4 regions of the Rhizobium bangladeshense genome follow, and region 1 is predicted to be linked to each of the others. Evidence: riboswitches for the same ligand, from Rfam matches in the RefSeq annotation. Region 1 holds a riboswitch; each other region holds the start of a gene.
The links. Region 1 has a riboswitch for thiamine pyrophosphate ahead of thiC (phosphomethylpyrimidine synthase ThiC). Riboswitches for the same ligand answer to the same signal wherever they lie in the genome.
Positions count from the first base shown of each region.

Region 2: linked by a shared signal. The riboswitch ahead of J2J98_RS19670 (ABC transporter permease) and the one ahead of thiC (phosphomethylpyrimidine synthase ThiC) in region 1 are both predicted to bind thiamine pyrophosphate.
Region 3: linked by a shared signal. The riboswitch ahead of thiM (hydroxyethylthiazole kinase) and the one ahead of thiC (phosphomethylpyrimidine synthase ThiC) in region 1 are both predicted to bind thiamine pyrophosphate.
Region 4: linked by a shared signal. The riboswitch ahead of thiC (phosphomethylpyrimidine synthase ThiC) and the one ahead of thiC (phosphomethylpyrimidine synthase ThiC) in region 1 are both predicted to bind thiamine pyrophosphate.

Region 1 covers NZ_CP071617.1:153,944-158,128, reverse strand. Annotated here, with positions in the region: gene J2J98_RS29890 (proline iminopeptidase-family hydrolase) at 1-722, shown strand, start outside; gene J2J98_RS29885 (acetamidase/formamidase family protein) at 738-1,652, opposite strand; TPP riboswitch at 1,939-2,070, shown strand; gene thiC (phosphomethylpyrimidine synthase ThiC) at 2,165-3,997, shown strand; gene thiO (glycine oxidase ThiO) at 4,000-4,185, shown strand, end outside.
Region 2 covers NZ_CP071612.1:4,081,169-4,085,353, forward strand. Annotated here, with positions in the region: gene J2J98_RS19660 (SDR family NAD(P)-dependent oxidoreductase) at 1-488, opposite strand, end outside; gene soxR (redox-sensitive transcriptional activator SoxR) at 613-1,083, opposite strand; TPP riboswitch at 1,408-1,521, shown strand; gene J2J98_RS19670 (ABC transporter permease) at 1,682-2,488, shown strand; partial or broken gene J2J98_RS19675 (ABC transporter ATP-binding protein) at 2,485-3,296, shown strand; gene J2J98_RS19680 (ABC transporter substrate-binding protein) at 3,364-4,185, shown strand, end outside.
Region 3 covers NZ_CP071614.1:331,789-335,973, forward strand. Annotated here, with positions in the region: gene thiD (bifunctional hydroxymethylpyrimidine kinase/phosphomethylpyrimidine kinase) at 174-983, opposite strand; gene thiE (thiamine phosphate synthase) at 980-1,615, opposite strand; gene thiM (hydroxyethylthiazole kinase) at 1,612-2,415, opposite strand; TPP riboswitch at 2,461-2,557, opposite strand; gene J2J98_RS25475 (DUF1349 domain-containing protein) at 2,680-3,264, opposite strand; gene J2J98_RS25480 (ABC transporter substrate-binding protein) at 3,494-4,185, shown strand, end outside.
Region 4 covers NZ_CP071615.1:333,291-337,475, reverse strand. Annotated here, with positions in the region: partial or broken gene J2J98_RS27550 (IS5/IS1182 family transposase) at 1-56, opposite strand, end outside; gene J2J98_RS27540 (hypothetical protein) at 1,000-1,710, shown strand; TPP riboswitch at 1,924-2,055, shown strand; gene thiC (phosphomethylpyrimidine synthase ThiC) at 2,148-3,974, shown strand; gene thiO (glycine oxidase ThiO) at 3,976-4,185, shown strand, end outside.

The sequences.
Region 1 (4,185 bases):
TCATCCATTACGACCAGCTCGGCAACGGCAATTCCACCCGCCTTCCTGACAAGGGCCCGGATTTCTGGACGGTCGGTCTCTTCCTCGAAGAGCTGGACGAACTGCTGGCCCACCTCGGCATCCAGCATCGTTACGCCTTTCTGGGCCAGTCCTGGGGCGGCATGCTCGGCGCCGAACATGCGGTGCGCCGGCCGCAGGGTTTGAAAGCCCTGGTTATCGCCAATTCGCCGGCCAACATGCACACCTGGGTTGCCGAGGCCAACCGGCTGCGGCAGGAATTGCCGAAGGAGGTGCAGGACACGCTGCTGAAGCACGAACACGCCGGAAGCCTCACCGATCCGGACTATATCGCCGCCTCCCGCGTCTTCTATGATCGCCATGTCTGCCGCGTGGCGCCATGGCCGCCCGAGGTGGCGCGCACCTTTGCCATCATGGACGAAGACAACACCGTCTATCGCAACATGAACGGCCCGACGGAATTCCACGTCATCGGAACGATGAAGGATTGGACGATCGAAGACCGGCTCGATCGCATCGAAGCACCGACGCTGCTGATCTCGGGCAAATATGACGAGGCGACGCCCCTGGTCGTCAGGCCCTATCTCGATCGCGTCCCCGGCTGCGAGTGGGTGCTCTTCGAAAATTCCAGCCATATGCCGCATGTCGAGGAAAGGCCGCTGTGCATGGCGACCGTTTCCCGCTTCCTGTCGCGGCACGACTGAAGCATGGACCGGTCGTCACGATCGGCCGGCCAGCCATTTCTTCGCGACCCGGCAAGCCATCGTATAGGCCGGATCGAAGACGTTGCCGACATCGTAACGCACTACCTGGCCCAGCAGATGGCTTGCAGCCGTCCTGTCCAGACCATAATCGGACGCCAGCCAGTTCAGCATTTCACTCGTCGCATGCTGAAGCGCCTGATCGAGGGGCCGGGCATTGCCGATCGTGAAGATGTCTTCAGCGGTTTCTCCGCGCGGCCAGACCAGCCCAGACTTCTTTTCCACCGTCAGCCGCACCGTGACCTCGAAACTGGTCTCGATGCCGGTGCCGACAATCTCGCCATCTCCCTGCACGGCATGGCAGTCGCCCAAAAAGAACAGGGCGCCCGGCGCCGATATTGGGAAGCGAACCGTGGTGCCGGGGCCGAACAGGCGATAGTCCATGTTGCCGCCATATTCGCCACTGGTCGCGGTCGATATCGCCTGGGCGAGGGCGGGCGCGACCCCGAAACAGCCGATCATCGGCGCGAGGGGCAGAACGAAATTCTCGAGACCCGCGACCGGCTCCGACAGCCGGACGGTCAATGCTTCGCGGTCGATGGTCCAGAGAGCGGTATCGCGCGGCGGAAGGCCGCGAACCGTTTCAGGGTCGACAACATTGGCCGCGACGATGCTTCGGGTAAAACCAGTGCCCCTGGTTGGCGTCATGCTGATGATATCTACCTTCAGCGCATCACCGGCCTCCGCACCCTCCACGAAAATTGGGCCGTTCATCGGGTTCGGACCAGATGCCCGCCTGATGCCGTCCTTGTCATAGCCGATGGCGTCGAGCGTTTCCGTGACCACGGTATCGCCACTCGCGATACGGAGCGCCACCGGCAGGGAACCGATGACATTATGGAAGATCGTCGGAATGAAGCGATGCGTGGTCATGAGAATCCCGTTTGTTCAACGTACCGGCTGCTGCTGAATGCCCGCAGAGAACTCAACACTAGACCAGAGATCTCGGGGTGCCAATCCTGCCTGGCACGGGGCCTCCATCAACCTCCGCAGCGAAGCGCGCGGCTGGGCCCCGCACTGCTATGCTCATGAAACGCCAGAGGGATTTCCCTTCAGGCTGCCTCCTTCTTTTTCCATCGTGGTCAAATTCAAACCATTGCACCGGAACGGATAAGGAGAGGCCTTCTTGACATCGGGGCCGCTCCGGTCTTTGATGCCGCGCATTCACCAGGGGTGTCCCGGCAAGGGGCTGAGATTCTGCTGAACAATACGGCTTTGCCGATTGTGGCGCAGTGACCCGTTGAACCTGATCCAGTTCATACTGGCGTAGGGACGGTGCGGACGCTGCGGCTGTCAGGCGGATTTCGCTTTGTCGCTTGAGGCGTCTTTCCATCATTCCAACACTGGAACTGGGTCTCCAAACGTCAAACCTTGGAGCCTCACCCATGAATATTGCCGCACCCAAGCTTACTCCCGTGGTCACCACCGGCCCGCTTCCGGCCTCGAGCAAGGTCGTAAAGCCCGGAACACTCTATCCGGATCTTCGCGTGCCTATGCGGGAAATCAGCCTTCACCCGACCTCGGGCGAACCACCGGTCACGGTCTACGATTCCTCCGGTCCCTATACTGACCCGCAACATACGGTCTCGATCGACGCCGGGCTGCCGCGTTTGCGCGAAAACTGGATCAAGGCGCGTGGCGATGTCGAAGCCTATGAAGGCCGGCTGGTGAAGCCTGAAGACAATGGTTTTGCCGCAGGCGAGCGGCTGACGCCGGAATTCCCCATTCGCAACACACCGCTCAAGGCAAAGACGGGCCGCGCCGTCACCCAGCTCGCCTATGCGCGTGCCGGCATCGTCACGCCGGAAATGGAGTTCATCGCGATCCGCGAAAACCTCGGCCGGCAGGCCGCGAAGGAGGCGCTGACCCGCGACGGCGAGAGCTTTGGTGCTGATATTCCCGATTTCGTCACGCCCGAATTCGTCCGGCGGGAAGTCGCGGCGGGCCGGGCGATCATTCCGGCCAACATCAACCACCCAGAGTCCGAACCGATGATCATCGGCCGTAATTTCCTGGTGAAGATCAATGCCAATATCGGCAACTCGGCCGTCACCTCGTCGATGGCGGAGGAGGTGGAAAAGATGGTCTGGGCGATCCGCTGGGGCGCCGACACGGTGATGGACCTTTCCACCGGCCGCAACATTCACAATATCCGGGAATGGATCATTCGCAATTCGCCGGTTCCGATCGGAACGGTGCCGCTCTATCAGGCGCTTGAAAAGGTGAACGGCATTGCCGAGGATCTCAGCTGGGAGGTCTATCGCGATACGCTGATCGAACAGGCCGAGCAGGGCGTCGACTATTTCACCATTCATGCGGGCGTGCGGCTTGCCTATATCCCGCTCACCGTCAATCGTGTCACCGGCATCGTCTCACGCGGCGGCTCTATCATGGCCAAGTGGTGTCTGCATCATCACAAGGAGAGCTTTCTCTACGAGCATTTCGAGGAAATCTGCGAGATCTGCCGCGCCTACGACGTCTCCTTCTCGCTTGGAGACGGCCTTCGCCCTGGCTCGATCGCCGATGCCAATGACGCAGCGCAATTTGCCGAGCTCGAAACCCTCGGCGAACTGACCAAAATCGCCTGGGCCAGGGATTGCCAGGTGATGATCGAAGGTCCCGGCCACGTGCCGATGCACAAGATCAAGGAGAATATGGATAAGCAGCTCAAGGTTTGCGGCGAGGCTCCCTTCTATACGCTCGGACCCCTGACCACCGACATCGCACCTGGCTATGATCATATTACCTCCGGCATCGGAGCCGCGATGATCGGGTGGTTCGGCACAGCCATGCTCTGCTACGTCACGCCGAAGGAGCATCTGGGGCTGCCGGATCGCAGCGACGTCAAGACCGGCGTCATCACCTACAAGATCGCCGCTCATGCCGCCGATCTTGCCAAGGGCCATCCGGCCGCCCGCATCCGCGACGACGCGCTGTCGCGGGCACGCTTCGAATTCCGCTGGGAAGACCAGTTCAACCTGTCTCTGGATCCGGAAACGGCGCGTTCCTTCCATGACGAGACTTTGCCGAAGGAGGCGCACAAGGTGGCGCATTTCTGCTCGATGTGCGGCCCGAAATTCTGTTCCATGCGTATTTCCCACGACATTCGCGCCGAAGCCCAGAAAGAAGGACTGGAAGCCATGGCCGCCAGGTATCGCGACGGCGGCGACCTCTACATGCCCGTCGCCGAGGCCGCGAAACCGCCTTCCGGAGAATGACGATGCGCATCCTCGTCAAGGGGGCCGGCGTTGCCGGCCTCACCGTTGCGTGGCAGCTCTATCGGCACGGCTTCCGCGTCAGCGTCGCTGAGCAAGCCGACCGGGTCGGCGCCGGCGCTTCCGGCTTTGCCGGCGGCATGCTTGCTCCATGGTGCGAAAGGGAAAGCGCGGAGGAGCCGGTACTGGCG
Region 2 (4,185 bases), on a different replicon from region 1:
GCAGAATAAATCGAAGAACCGGGACTGCCGCCGGTGAGCGCGGAAATTGAAACGGTGTTGACGATGGCAGCGCCTTGCGCGGCTTTCAATGCCGGCAGCAACGCACGCGTCAGCGCCACCACCGACGTCTGGTTCAAGCGGACGATCGTTTCATAATCTGCGTCAGTCAGTGTCGCAGCCGGAAAACGGCCGAGCATGGTGCCGGCGTTGTTGACCAGCACATGCACCTTGTCGAAAAAGGCGAGCGCATTTTCAGCAAATTGCGCAGCACCGCCGACGGCGGTGAAATCGGCGTGCAACAGCAGCGCCCGCCTTTCCGATTCAGCCGTCAGCAGAAAATCCGGCAGGTCCCGTTCGGGTTTGCGACCGGTATGGACGATCACTTTCGCGCCGCAGTCCAGAAACTGCCGCGCCACTTCGAGGCCGATGCCCCGCCCGGCGCCGGTCACGACGACATTGCGATTTTCGAATAGTCTCGGATGGAACACGAAGCCGTCCTCCTCGCGGACAATGCCGCCTGTTGCGCCATTCGCCCTTAACATATGAGCGCGCCCGCCGAAAGAAAGGCAGGCATCATCTTTCCGCGAGAGGCTAGGGCTCTCCCCTGAAAGCTCATACTTCGTTTTCGGCCTCCAGCAGCCGCGCGCCCGGCCCTTCCTCGCCGAGTCGATCGAAGGGATTGCGCAAAGGGCAGCTTTCGATCGACAGGCAGCCGCAGCCGATGCAGCCGGTCAGGCGGTCTCGCAGCAGGCTGAACTGCCTGATTCGCGCATCGAGTTCATTCTTCCAGCGCGCCGACAGCGTCTGCCAGTCGGCGACTGTCGGCGTGCGTCCCTGCGGCAGGGAGGCAAATGCCGTCTGGATTTCCGAAAGCGGAATGCCGACACGTTGCGCCACCTTGATGATGCCGAGCCGGCGAAGCACATCGCGTCCGTAGCGCCGCTGGTTGCCGCGCGTGCGGATACTCGAGATCAGCCCCTTGGCCTCATAGAAATGCAGCGCCGATACGGCAAGACCACTGCGTTGCGCCACTTCTCCGACCGTCAGAAGCCTTCCGAGCGGCGTTGCAGAAACCGTATTCATTCCTATTGACCTCAACATTGGTTGAGGTTTTATAACCCCTCCTCCCTCGGCCGTGAAGCCGCGGCGCAGGCAAGAGCGACGGTGAGACCGTCGATCGATACAGGTGAAATGACGACATCGACGCTTGCCGCCATACCGATCACCCCTGCCGAATAGCCGCCTGAGAGGTGAGCGCTCGGGTTCCGTTCCCGGCAGGTACGGAACCTCGGAAAACACCCGGACAGGACCTCCGTCCGGGTGTTTTTTATCTGCGGTCCCATCCGGCCAGACGGACTGCTTTGCAATTTTGCGGTTGCGGCAGGAAGACCCGAATGATAGTTTTCGCTGCAATAACAGGGGAGCTCCGTGTCGCCGGGGCTGAGATGCGAGGTGCAAGTCTCCGGACCCTTCTAAGCTGATCTGGGTAATGCCAGCGGAGCGAGGTCCAAATGTTTTCCGGCGCGCAAGTGTCACTTTACCCCACGTCCGGCAGTTCCGCCTGCATCATTATCGCTACCGTCATGGCAATCGCCCTCAAGCGGGTGCGGCCGCGCATCGAGACCGATGCCGTCGACAAGTTGCCACGAACGGCCCGACGAAAGCCTGAAATCGAACGCCGATGACATCGCCACGACCATCGGATTCGCGTCTTGCGACGCTCCGCCTCGCCATCTATCGCGCGATGCCCGCCTTGCTCGCAGGCTTTGCCTTTCTCGCGGCATGGGAACTTTACGTCGATCTTTCCGGCATAAAACCTTCCATCCTGCCGGCACCTTCGCGCATCCTTATCCAGGGCTGGCTGAACCGAGAGGCACTGATATCAAACACTTGGCCGACGCTCGGTGCCACGCTCGGCGGTTTCGCGCTGTCACTCGCCTTCGCCTTCGTCTCTTCCATCCTGATGGACTTCATGCCCTTCATGCGCCGCGCATTGCTGCCGATCTTCATCGCCAGCCAGACCTTGCCGCTGGTGGCGATCGCACCTCTTGTCGTTCTGTGGTTCGGTTTCGGCCTCTTGCCGAAAATATTGCTGGTGGCGCTCGTCACCTTCTTCCCGCTGCTCGTCGCTCTGCTTCAGGGCTATGAGGCGACCGACCGTGACATTGCCGAGCTCTTGAACTCGATGAAAGCGAGCCGCTGGCGCATTTTCCGCCTGGCGCGGCTTCCCTCCTCGCTGCCCTATTTCTTCGCCGGCCTCAGGATCTCGATCACCTATGCCGTCGTCGGCGCAATTTTCGCCGAATATGCCGGTGCCGCGCGCGGCCTCGGCATCTATATCCTCAACGCCAAGAACAATTTCCGTCCCGATCTGGTGCTTGCCGCCGTTATCGTCAGCGCTCTGTTGACGCTCTGCCTCTTCGCGCTGACGTTGCTGATCCAGCGTTTCGTCATGCCCTGGCAGCCATCCCAGGAACGACGCCGATGACCGGTCAGATGCTTGAGCTGCGCAACATCTCGAAGTCCTTCGACGGCATGAAGGTTTTGGGCGACATTTCGCTCGCTGTCGCAAACGGCGAGTTCGTCTCGATCGTCGGCCCATCCGGTTCCGGAAAATCGACCGTTCTGAGACTGCTGACGCAGGCGCTGCGGCCCGATTCCGGCAACATGTTTTTTAATGGTGCGGCATTGGAAGAGACGCCACATTCCTTTGCCTTCATGCCGCAACGCGATGCGCTGATGCCCTGGCGCCGGATCATCGACAATGCCGCCCTCGGGCTGGAAGTGAAGGGCATGAGCCGGCGGGCCGCCCGCGCCGCTGTTGCGCCGCTCTTCGATCGGTTCGGCCTCGCCAGCTTCGAACATCACTACCCCGCCTCCCTTTCCGGCGGCATGCGCCAGCGTGCTGCGCTGCTGCGCACCGTCATCCAGAAACAGGACATGCTTCTGCTCGACGAGCCCTTCGGCGCGCTCGATGCGCTGACCCGCACGCAGATCCAGGAGTGGCTGCAAGGCATGTGGACCGAACATCGCTGGACGGCGCTGCTGATCACCCACGATGTCCGTGAGGCCGTTTTTCTCTCCGATCGGATCTACGTGCTGTCTGCCCGTCCGGCGCGCGTCATCCGCGAATTCCGCGTTCCCCTGCCCCGCCCGAGAAGCATCGCCGACCTCGGCTCGCCGGCGGCCCAGGCGATAGAGACCGAAATCCTGCAAACCCTGCTTCATCCGCTAGAACAGGATGATTTTAGGCCGTCGGCCTAAAATCTGAATCCTGTTCTGATTTAAAGAGTTAGAGCCTGATGTCGTCCGAAAACCGCTCACAATTTTCGGCATCATCTCTAGAGACCTGAGGAGGTCACCATGCTGCTGCTCACCCGTCGACAGACGATTCTCGCCGCTATCGCAACAAGCCTCGCCGGCCGCGCCGCCTTTGCTCAATCGGCGCCGGCAAAGGTTCGCATCGCGCTCGACTGGACGCCCAACACGAACCATATCGGCATTTACGTCGCCAAGGAGAAGGGCTTTTATGCGGCCGCCGGCCTCGATGTCGAGATTCTACCCTTTACCGACACCAGCGCCGGCACGCTGGTGTCGAACGGAGTTGCCGACTTCGGCATCAGCAGCGAGATCGAGGCCCTAACGCAGCGTGCCGGCGGCGGTGACGTGAAGATGGTCTACGGCGTCGTCCAGACGGAAACCGCACGCCTGATCTTCAAGGGCGGGCGCGACGACATCAAGAGGCCTCGAGATCTCGACGGCAAGACCTATGGCGGCTTCGGTGGCACCTGGGAGAGCGCGTTGGTCTCGGCGATGATCCGCAATGACGGCGGCAAGGGGGACGTCAAGACCGTCACCCTCGGCACCTCCGCCTATGAGGCGCTGGACAATGGCTCGATTGACTTCACGCTGGAGATCTACACCTGGGAAGGCATCGCCGCCGAACTGGAAAACCGGAAGATCGGCCGCTTCCACTATTCTGATTATGGCATTCCAGACGAGCAGACGACGGTCATCGTTTCCAGCGACGCCTATCTCTCGGCAAGTCGAGAACACGCCCGCGCCTTCATCCAGGCGACGCGTCAAGGCTATGTCTACTCCATCGACCATCCCGACGAAGCCTGCGACTTGCTGATTGCCGGAAGTAACGGTGCTCTGATGAACACGGAACTGGTAAGAGCATCT
Region 3 (4,185 bases), on a different replicon from region 1:
TTAATGTCATAGACTTCGCCATCTCGGAGGGCTTGTCAACAGGGATTTTCGGATGCGGCGCGGCGGCGCCTGCGATTCTCGTTGCGGCTTCGACGTGAGGTATGGGTCCAATGCAAAACGGCCCGGGAGAGCCGGGCCGTTTTGCATTTGGATCTGTTCGCCGACGCCAGCGCCTATTCGCCCTCTTTCCAAAGCGCGTGGAAATGCTGGACCGGACCGTGCCCGGAGCCCACGCTGAGCTTTCCGGCGGCTGCGACCGCGCCGGCGAGATAATCCTTCGCGATGGCAACGGCCTCTGGCGCCGAGGCGCCTTTGGCGAGTTCGGCGGCCAGTGCGCTGGAGAGCGTGCAGCCGGTGCCGTGGGTATTCTTGGTCGGTACACGTCGGGCCTCGAACCAGTGCAGGCCGTCGGCAATTGAAAGCACGTCGGGGCTTTCCTCACCGTCGAGGTGTCCGCCCTTGACCAGCACGGCGGCCGGACCGAGGGCGCGCAATCGCTCTGCCTGGGCGGCCATCTCCTCGCGATTGGTCGCAACCGGCTGGTGCAGCAGGGCGGCGGCTTCAGGTAGGTTCGGGGTGAGAAGCGTGGCCAACGGCAGCAGCCGCCGGGTCAGCACGTCGACCGCGTCAGGCTCAAGCAGGGTGGCACCGCCCTTGGCGATCATCACCGGGTCGAGGACGATGGGAATGCCGCGCCGGTCAGCAAGGGCTGCGGCGACGGCCTCGGCGATGGCGGCATTGGCGATCATGCCGATCTTGACGGCGTCGACGCGCACATCGGCAAAGACGGCATCGATCTGGTCGGCGACGAATTGCGGCGGCACCAGATGCACGCCGGTCACACCCTGCGTGTTCTGCGCCGTCAGCGCGGTCAGCACAGCCATGCCGTAGACGCCGCGGGCGGAAAAGGCCTTGAGGTCGGCCTGGATGCCGGCGCCGCCGGATGGATCGGAGCCGGCGATGGAGAGAACGTTGCGGATCATGGGCGGACCTTTCGGATTTCTGCGGCGATGCGGCGCGTGGCCGCCTCGGGGTCTGGCGTGCCCGCGATGGCGGAGACGACGGCAAGTCCTCTGGCGCCGGCGGCAAATACCTCGGCCACGTGGCTCGCCTTGAGGCCGCCGATGGCGACCGACGGCACCGGCGAGGCCTTCACCAGCCTTGCAAGACCGTCAAAGCCGATTGGCTGTTTGTGGTCGGCCTTGGTCGGGGTCGCAAAGACCGGTCCGACGCCGGTATAATCAACGAGACCGGGATCGACGGCGCTAGCAAGCGGCGCTGTCTCGACCGAGAGGCCGAGGATCATGTCGGGACCGATCATAGTCCGTGCCGTGCGCGCATCCATGTCCTCCTGGCCGATATGCAGGCCGTCGGCACCTATGGCGACCGCTGCCTCGACATCGTCATTGACGATAAGCAGCGCGCCGGTTCCCGCAAGCGCTTGTTTCAAGGCTCGGCCGGTCTCGATCATTCTGGGCGTGCCCGCATGTTTGTCGCGCAGCTGCACCATCGTCGCGCCGCCGGCAACGGCAAGGCGCGCGGTCTCGATCATGCCGATCGCGGCGCAGAGATCGGAATCGAGAACGAGATAGAGCGAAAGGTCGAAGCGCTTCATGCAACCGATACCCTTGCCCTGGCATCGAGCGTTTCGGCGTCGATCGCAGCCAGCGCATCGAGGAAGCGCCAGGAGAAGGAGCCCGGGCCGGCGGCACCCAGCGCCGCATCTTCGCCGGCAACGGCGAAGGTCGCAAGCGCGGCGACAGTCGCGCCGAAGATATCCTCGGGCGCGGTCGCGGCGAAGGCGCCGACGAGGCAGGTAAGCGAGCAACCGAGCGCGGTGACCTGCGGCATCAGGGCCGACCCACCCTGAATGCGCACGGCCCTTTCACCATCGGTGACGAAATCGACCGCACCGGTGACGGCAACGACGGCTTGCTGCCGCTCCGCCAGCCGCCGTGCCGAATCCTCCGCCTGTTCGACCGGGTCGCGGCTGTCGACGCCCTGGCCGCGGCTCTCTCCGCCAGCAAGCGCGATGATCTCGGACGCGTTGCCGCGGATGATCGTCGGCTTGAGCGCCAGGAGATCGGCGACCGCTGCGCGGCGGAAGGCCGTCGCGTAATGCGCGACTGGATCGAGCACCCATGGTTTGCCGGCTGCGTTGGCGGCCTTCGCCGCCGTCTGCATGCCGTCGATCCATTGCGTCGACAGCGTGCCGATGTTGATGGTCAATGCATTCGCGATACCGGCGAATTCACCGGCTTCTTCAGCGGCATGCACCATGGCGGGCGAAGCACCCGACGCAAGCAGAACATTGGCCGCGATGTTCATGGCGACATAATTGGTGATGCACTGGACGAGCGGCGGCTTTTCGCGCATCGCCTTCAGCATGGTTCCCGACGTGAACTTTCTTTGCATGGCGCCCCTTTCAGGCGGGGGCGGGCGCGGGGCGCGCCTCTCACGGCGGGTTCCCGAGCGACTCCCTCCGCCGGCATTATCCGGTTCAGGTTCGAAGGGTTCTTCTCAGCCCGTCTGTCGACGAACGCCCCTGTCTCTCAATCGTGCTCTTTTCGCAGAGAAGGGCGCGGCTGTCACTCCGAAAATGACAATTCGGGTATAGTGGCTACCCTTGGGCGTGGATGTTACTGCGGTGCTTCGGAGCGCAATCCTGACGAAATCCCCCTAACTCAAATCATGAAGACCCGTCGTGATCGCGGCCGCGATCGAAAACTCCGAAAACCGCACCGTCAGCCCCCTGCGCTCCGGCGTGCAGGCTGTCGGCCCCACCTCGTAACGGTCTGCAGCCGGGAAGGGCGCTAACCGCAGCAACGCCCAGAAGCGCCCATTGCGTGAAGCCTGGATTCGCATCGCTCCGTTTGCGACGGTGACGCGGATGTGGAAATCCTCCAGTTCCTTGAAGGGCTGCGATACCGACCAGTCGGATCTGCCGTCGGTAACGACGGTGCTGAGGAAGGCTTCGCCGTCGGTGAATTCGACGCCTGTCTTCAACCAGCGGCTCTCGTCGAGGCGCACCATCAGGCCGGCCTGGTCGTAGAGGGTGCGGAACTCGCCCTGGACGCGGATCTGTGCGGTGAAGCTGTCGCCGGTGGGAAAGGCGAGGAAGTGGCCGGTGTCGCGGGTGAAGCCGTAATAGGTCTCGCGCCAGAAATCGGTCTTTTCGTCCGTTGTGATCGTCAGGCCGGTTTCGTCGGCGTGCCAGCTGGCCGGTTCGTTCAGCCATTGTCCCTGGTTGAAGTCGATGCTCATTCGATCCTCCCTTTGTTGAAGTCCTGACGCTGCCGATTCTCCATGTTCGTATCATGCGCGACCTTCGCGCAGGCAGCCAGTCTCGGCCGGCGATGTTGTGCTCTCTCAGGCATTTCAGCCTCCGCCGCAGACATAATCCGCGGCTTCGGCTTGACACGATAGTTCCAGCTTCTATTCTGTTACAAAAAGATGAATTACATAATTGTGGAACTAAATCGGGAGCTCTTACATGAAAACGCTTGTCGCATTCCTTCTCGGCACCGCGCTCGTCGCCCTGCCTTCGACCCTCTCTGCCCAGGAAAAGGGCGGCGTCATCAATGTCGCGACGATCGGCGAGCCGCCGACGCTTGATCCGATGTCGTCGACGGCCGATCTCGTCGGCATCGTCACGCAGCATATTTTCGAAACGCTCTATACCTTCGACAAGAGCTGGAACGTCACGCCGCTGCTGGCCGAGAGCCTGCCTGAGATCAGCGCCGACGGCAAAACCTATACGATCAAACTCAGAACCGGCATCAAGTTCCACGACAATACAGACATGACGTCGGAGGATGTCGTCGCCTCCCTTAACCGCTGGATGAAGATCGCCTCGCGCGGCAAGCAGGTGGCCGGCTTCATCGACAAGGTCACCGCCGCCGATCCGGCGACCGTGACGATCACGCTGAAGCAGCCCTATGCGCCGCTGACCTCGCTGCTGGCCTTCAACAATTCGGCGGCAATCATCATCCCGTCGGAAAAGCAGGACGAACCGATGAAGGAATTCATCGGCACTGGCCCCTATATGCTGAAAGAGCGCAAGGCAGATCAGTATATTCAGCTCGTCCGCTTCGACGGGTATGTCCCGCGCAGCGGCGAGAGCGATGGTTATGGTGGCGCCCGTCATCAATATCTCGATGAAATCCGCTTCGTACCGGTGCCGGA
Region 4 (4,185 bases), on a different replicon from region 1:
ATTTCGACCAGCGGGCGTTTGCCGCGGCCTTTAAAGACCTGCCATTCCATCCAGCCACCCAAAGCTGTGAAATCAATATATGTAGGTATATATGAAATAATATTTCCTATCACTCACGAACTTTTCACACGGATATTTGCGATGTCTCGAACGAAAAAAGATATAATATAAGATATATCCGTCTCATCTGTTGCGTTGCTGACGTATTTCATGAATTGTCCTGGATAGGAGCTACGATAGCACACCGCAGGAATATTGCTTCCTATGAATGCTGAAATCTTGCCGGCAACATCATGGTCGGGAGGCTTGCACAAGGAGCACGATGACATGCATCAGAAAAAGCAATCAGACAAGCGCCTTGGCTACTCGCATCTGCAGTTGGCAACCATCGACGGCGTGTCGCTGCCTGGTCTGCAATTGTCACTCGAGAGGCAGGAGAGCTCCGGGTCGACGAAGAAGACCTTTTTCCAACAATGGCTCCTAGATTTTGCTTTCGGTTGCGAGCTATTTTATCCGATCCAGCTTTATGAACATCTCGCAACAAGCGAGGGCGAAGACAAAGGCGCTGAACCTTTAAGTGAGAGGCACGAGTATAGAATTGGGAGAATTCGGACCGGCCGCCACGTTCCTCATTTGAAATCCACGTCTCTCGGGTTTCCAAATCCCCAAATGGAAGCGCCGGCTCAGTCGCCAACGCTTTCAAACTCCAACAAAAGGTCGGCGAGCGGATGGAGGTTATTATGGACGACATGGATGCGACACAAGCAAAGGACGGCTCGGGCACACAAGTTTCAACAGGTGCGAACCAGCACGGTTGGAACATCGAAAGATGGTAAGAAAGTCTTTTGGAAACTGACCATTGTGCGGTACACGCGAGCCGCAGTTCAAATCCTGCTGCCGCTATCATATACACTGACAACGCTCGCTCATCGGCAAAAATCAAGGATATTTGGCCCGCAAGGCTTGCCCAATTATACTGCAGAAAGGATTTCATTCTCCATGTCATTATGTCCTGCGAAATGCATTCGTATCGCCGCATTTGCAGCGGCCGCCATCGTGCTGGGCACCCAGGTCGCAATCGCGCAAGAACCGTCTATAGGGTCTCAGTGGCTGAACACGCCGGCATCTCGAGTGGAAGCGCTTGCGGTCCTTCAGACCTTGAATACCAATCTCCTGAGTAATGCCAGTGCTACGTTGACCCTTGACCGCTGGTGCGCCGCGCACAAGCTCGCACCGGAAGGTTCTAAGATTGTAGCTCAGCGTGTGGGCGGGCAAGACAAGCCGGCCGATGAGCACATCCGTGACCTTCTGACCGTCGGACCCGGTGAGCTGATCGCTTATCGCCGCGTCCGCCTGGTCTGCGGCGACCGCGTCTTGTCGGAAGCCGAAAATTGGTATGTACCCGCAAAATTAACTGCAGAGATGAATCAGGCTTTGAAGACCAGCGATATCGCGTTTGGCAGAGCCGTTCAGGCTCTTAATTTCACTCGCACAAACCTGTCTGCCAAGTTGCTCTGGTCCCCTCTATCCGAAGGCTGGGACATGGACGGCTTAACAGCGCATGAAACAAGTTCCCTCAGCCTGCCGCCGTTCCTGCTCGAACATCGTGCCGTACTGAAACTTCGAGACGGCACGCCGTTTAGCGCCTTGGTCGAAAGCTACACGGACAAAGTACTAGACTTTCCAGTTCCGCGCCTGCTTTCTCAATAGCGCTTCTGTATCTCGGTAGATTTGGCGAACTACTCAGAATAAATCGACTGCCTATGCGACAAGGGCGCTTGTCTTGCGGAAGCGTGCCGACCGGACGATTGCCCTTGTCCATCGCTTAATCGCGGCGACACGCACGATAGCCTGTGTGTAACCTGACCCCGAGCCATCGCAGATTGTCGCTTGACAGTCCCCTCGGCAAGCCTCTACCCTTTTCGCATTCACCAGGGGGGTCCCGGCAAGGGGCTGAGATACTGCTGGACAATACGGCTTTGCCGATTGTGGCGCAGTGACCCGTTGAACCTGATCCAGTTCATACTGGCGTAGGGACGGTGCAAGCGCTCGAAGGCAGTGGATTCACGCGTCGAATCCGTGCCGGCGTCTTTTCATCATTCCGGCTGAGGACTGGGTCTCCAATCGAAAACTTGGAGCCTCAAACCATGAATATCGCCGCAAAGAATATCACCCCATCCGTCACCATCGGCCCCTTGCCGGCATCCAGGAAGATCTACATTCGGGGGGACGTCCATCCCGAAATTTGCGTGCCGATGCGCGAAATCAGCCTGCATCCGACATCGGGCGAGCCGCCCGTTGTCGTCTACGACTCGTCCGGCCCCTATACGATCGAGGGCACCGAGATCCGCATCGAACAAGGGCTGCCCTCACTGCGACGTGACTGGGTTCTCGCCCGCGGCGACGTCGAGGCCTATCAGGGCCGTCATGTCCGTCCCGAAGACAACGGCTTTGCCAGCGGCGAAAGGCTGACGCCCGAATTCCCCGCGCTACGCCAGCCGCTGCGCGCAAAGGACGGCAAGGCCGTCACCCAGTTCGCCTATGCGCGCGCCGGTATCATCACGCCGGAAATGGAGTTCATCGCCATCCGCGAAAATCTCGGCCGCAAAGCGAGGGCCGAAGCCATGGTCCGCAGCGGCGAAAGTTTCGGCGCCCAAATTCCGAACCATGTGACGGCGGAATTCGTCCGGCAGGAAGTGGCGGCGGGTCGGGCGATCATCCCCGCCAACATCAACCATCCGGAAGCCGAACCGATGATCATCGGCCGCAATTTTCTGGTGAAGATCAACGCCAATATCGGCAACTCGGCCGTCACCTCATCGATGGCGGAGGAGGTCGAGAAAATGGTCTGGGCGGCCCGCTGGGGCGCCGATACCGTCATGGATCTCTCCACCGGCCGTAACATCCACAACATCCGCGAATGGATCATCCGCAATTCGCCGGTGCCGATCGGTACCGTGCCGCTCTATCAGGCGCTGGAGAAGGTCGAGGGCATTGCCGAGAACCTGACCTGGGAGGTGTATCGCGACACGCTGATCGAACAGGCCGAACAGGGCGTCGACTATTTCACCATCCATGCCGGCGTGCGGCTTCACTACATCCCGCTCACCGCCAACCGCGTGACCGGCATTGTCTCGCGCGGCGGTTCGATCATGGCGAAGTGGTGTCTCCATCATCACCGCGAAAGCTTCCTCTACGAGCATTTCGAGGAGATCTGCGACATCTGCCGCGCCTATGACGTCTCCTTCTCGCTCGGCGATGGCCTGCGCCCCGGCTCGATCGCTGACGCGAATGATGCGGCGCAGTTCGCCGAACTGGAAACACTGGGAGAGCTGACCAAGATCGCCTGGACGAAAGACTGCCAGGTGATGATCGAGGGCCCCGGCCATGTGCCGATGCACAAGATCAAGGAGAACATGGACAAGCAGCTCGAAGTCTGCGGCGAGGCGCCTTTCTACACGCTCGGGCCGCTGACGACCGATATCGCGCCGGGCTACGATCACATCACCTCTGGGATAGGCGCAGCCATGATCGGCTGGTTCGGCACGGCGATGCTCTGCTACGTCACGCCCAAGGAGCATCTGGGGCTTCCCGACCGCAACGACGTGAAGGTAGGCGTCATCACCTACAAGGTCGCCGCCCACGCCGCCGATCTCGCCAAGGGGCATCCGGCCGCGCAACTGCGCGACGACGCGCTCTCCCGCGCCCGTTTCGAATTCCGCTGGGAGGATCAGTTCAACCTCTCGCTGGACCCCGAAACCGCCCGCAGCTTCCACGACGAGACGCTGCCGAAGGAAGCCCATAAGGTGGCGCATTTCTGCTCCATGTGCGGTCCGAAATTCTGCTCCATGCGCATCTCGCACGATATCCGCGCCGAAGCACAGAAGGAAGGTCTGGATGCGATGGCAGCGCGTTATCGCGAGGGCGGAGACCTCTACATGCCGGTAGAAATCCTGCAGCAATCGAGCGAATGAGATGCGTGTTCTTGTCAAAGGGGCCGGCGTTGCCGGCCTGACGATGGCGCATGAGCTGCGCGCTAGAGATGCCGAGGTCACCGTGCTCGATCCATATGACGGCTTCCTGCGTGCTGCTTCGTGGCTCGCGGGCGGAATGCTGGCGCCGTGGTGCGAGCGGGAGAGTGCTGATGACGCCGTGCTGATGCGTGGTCTCACCGCGGCCGACAAA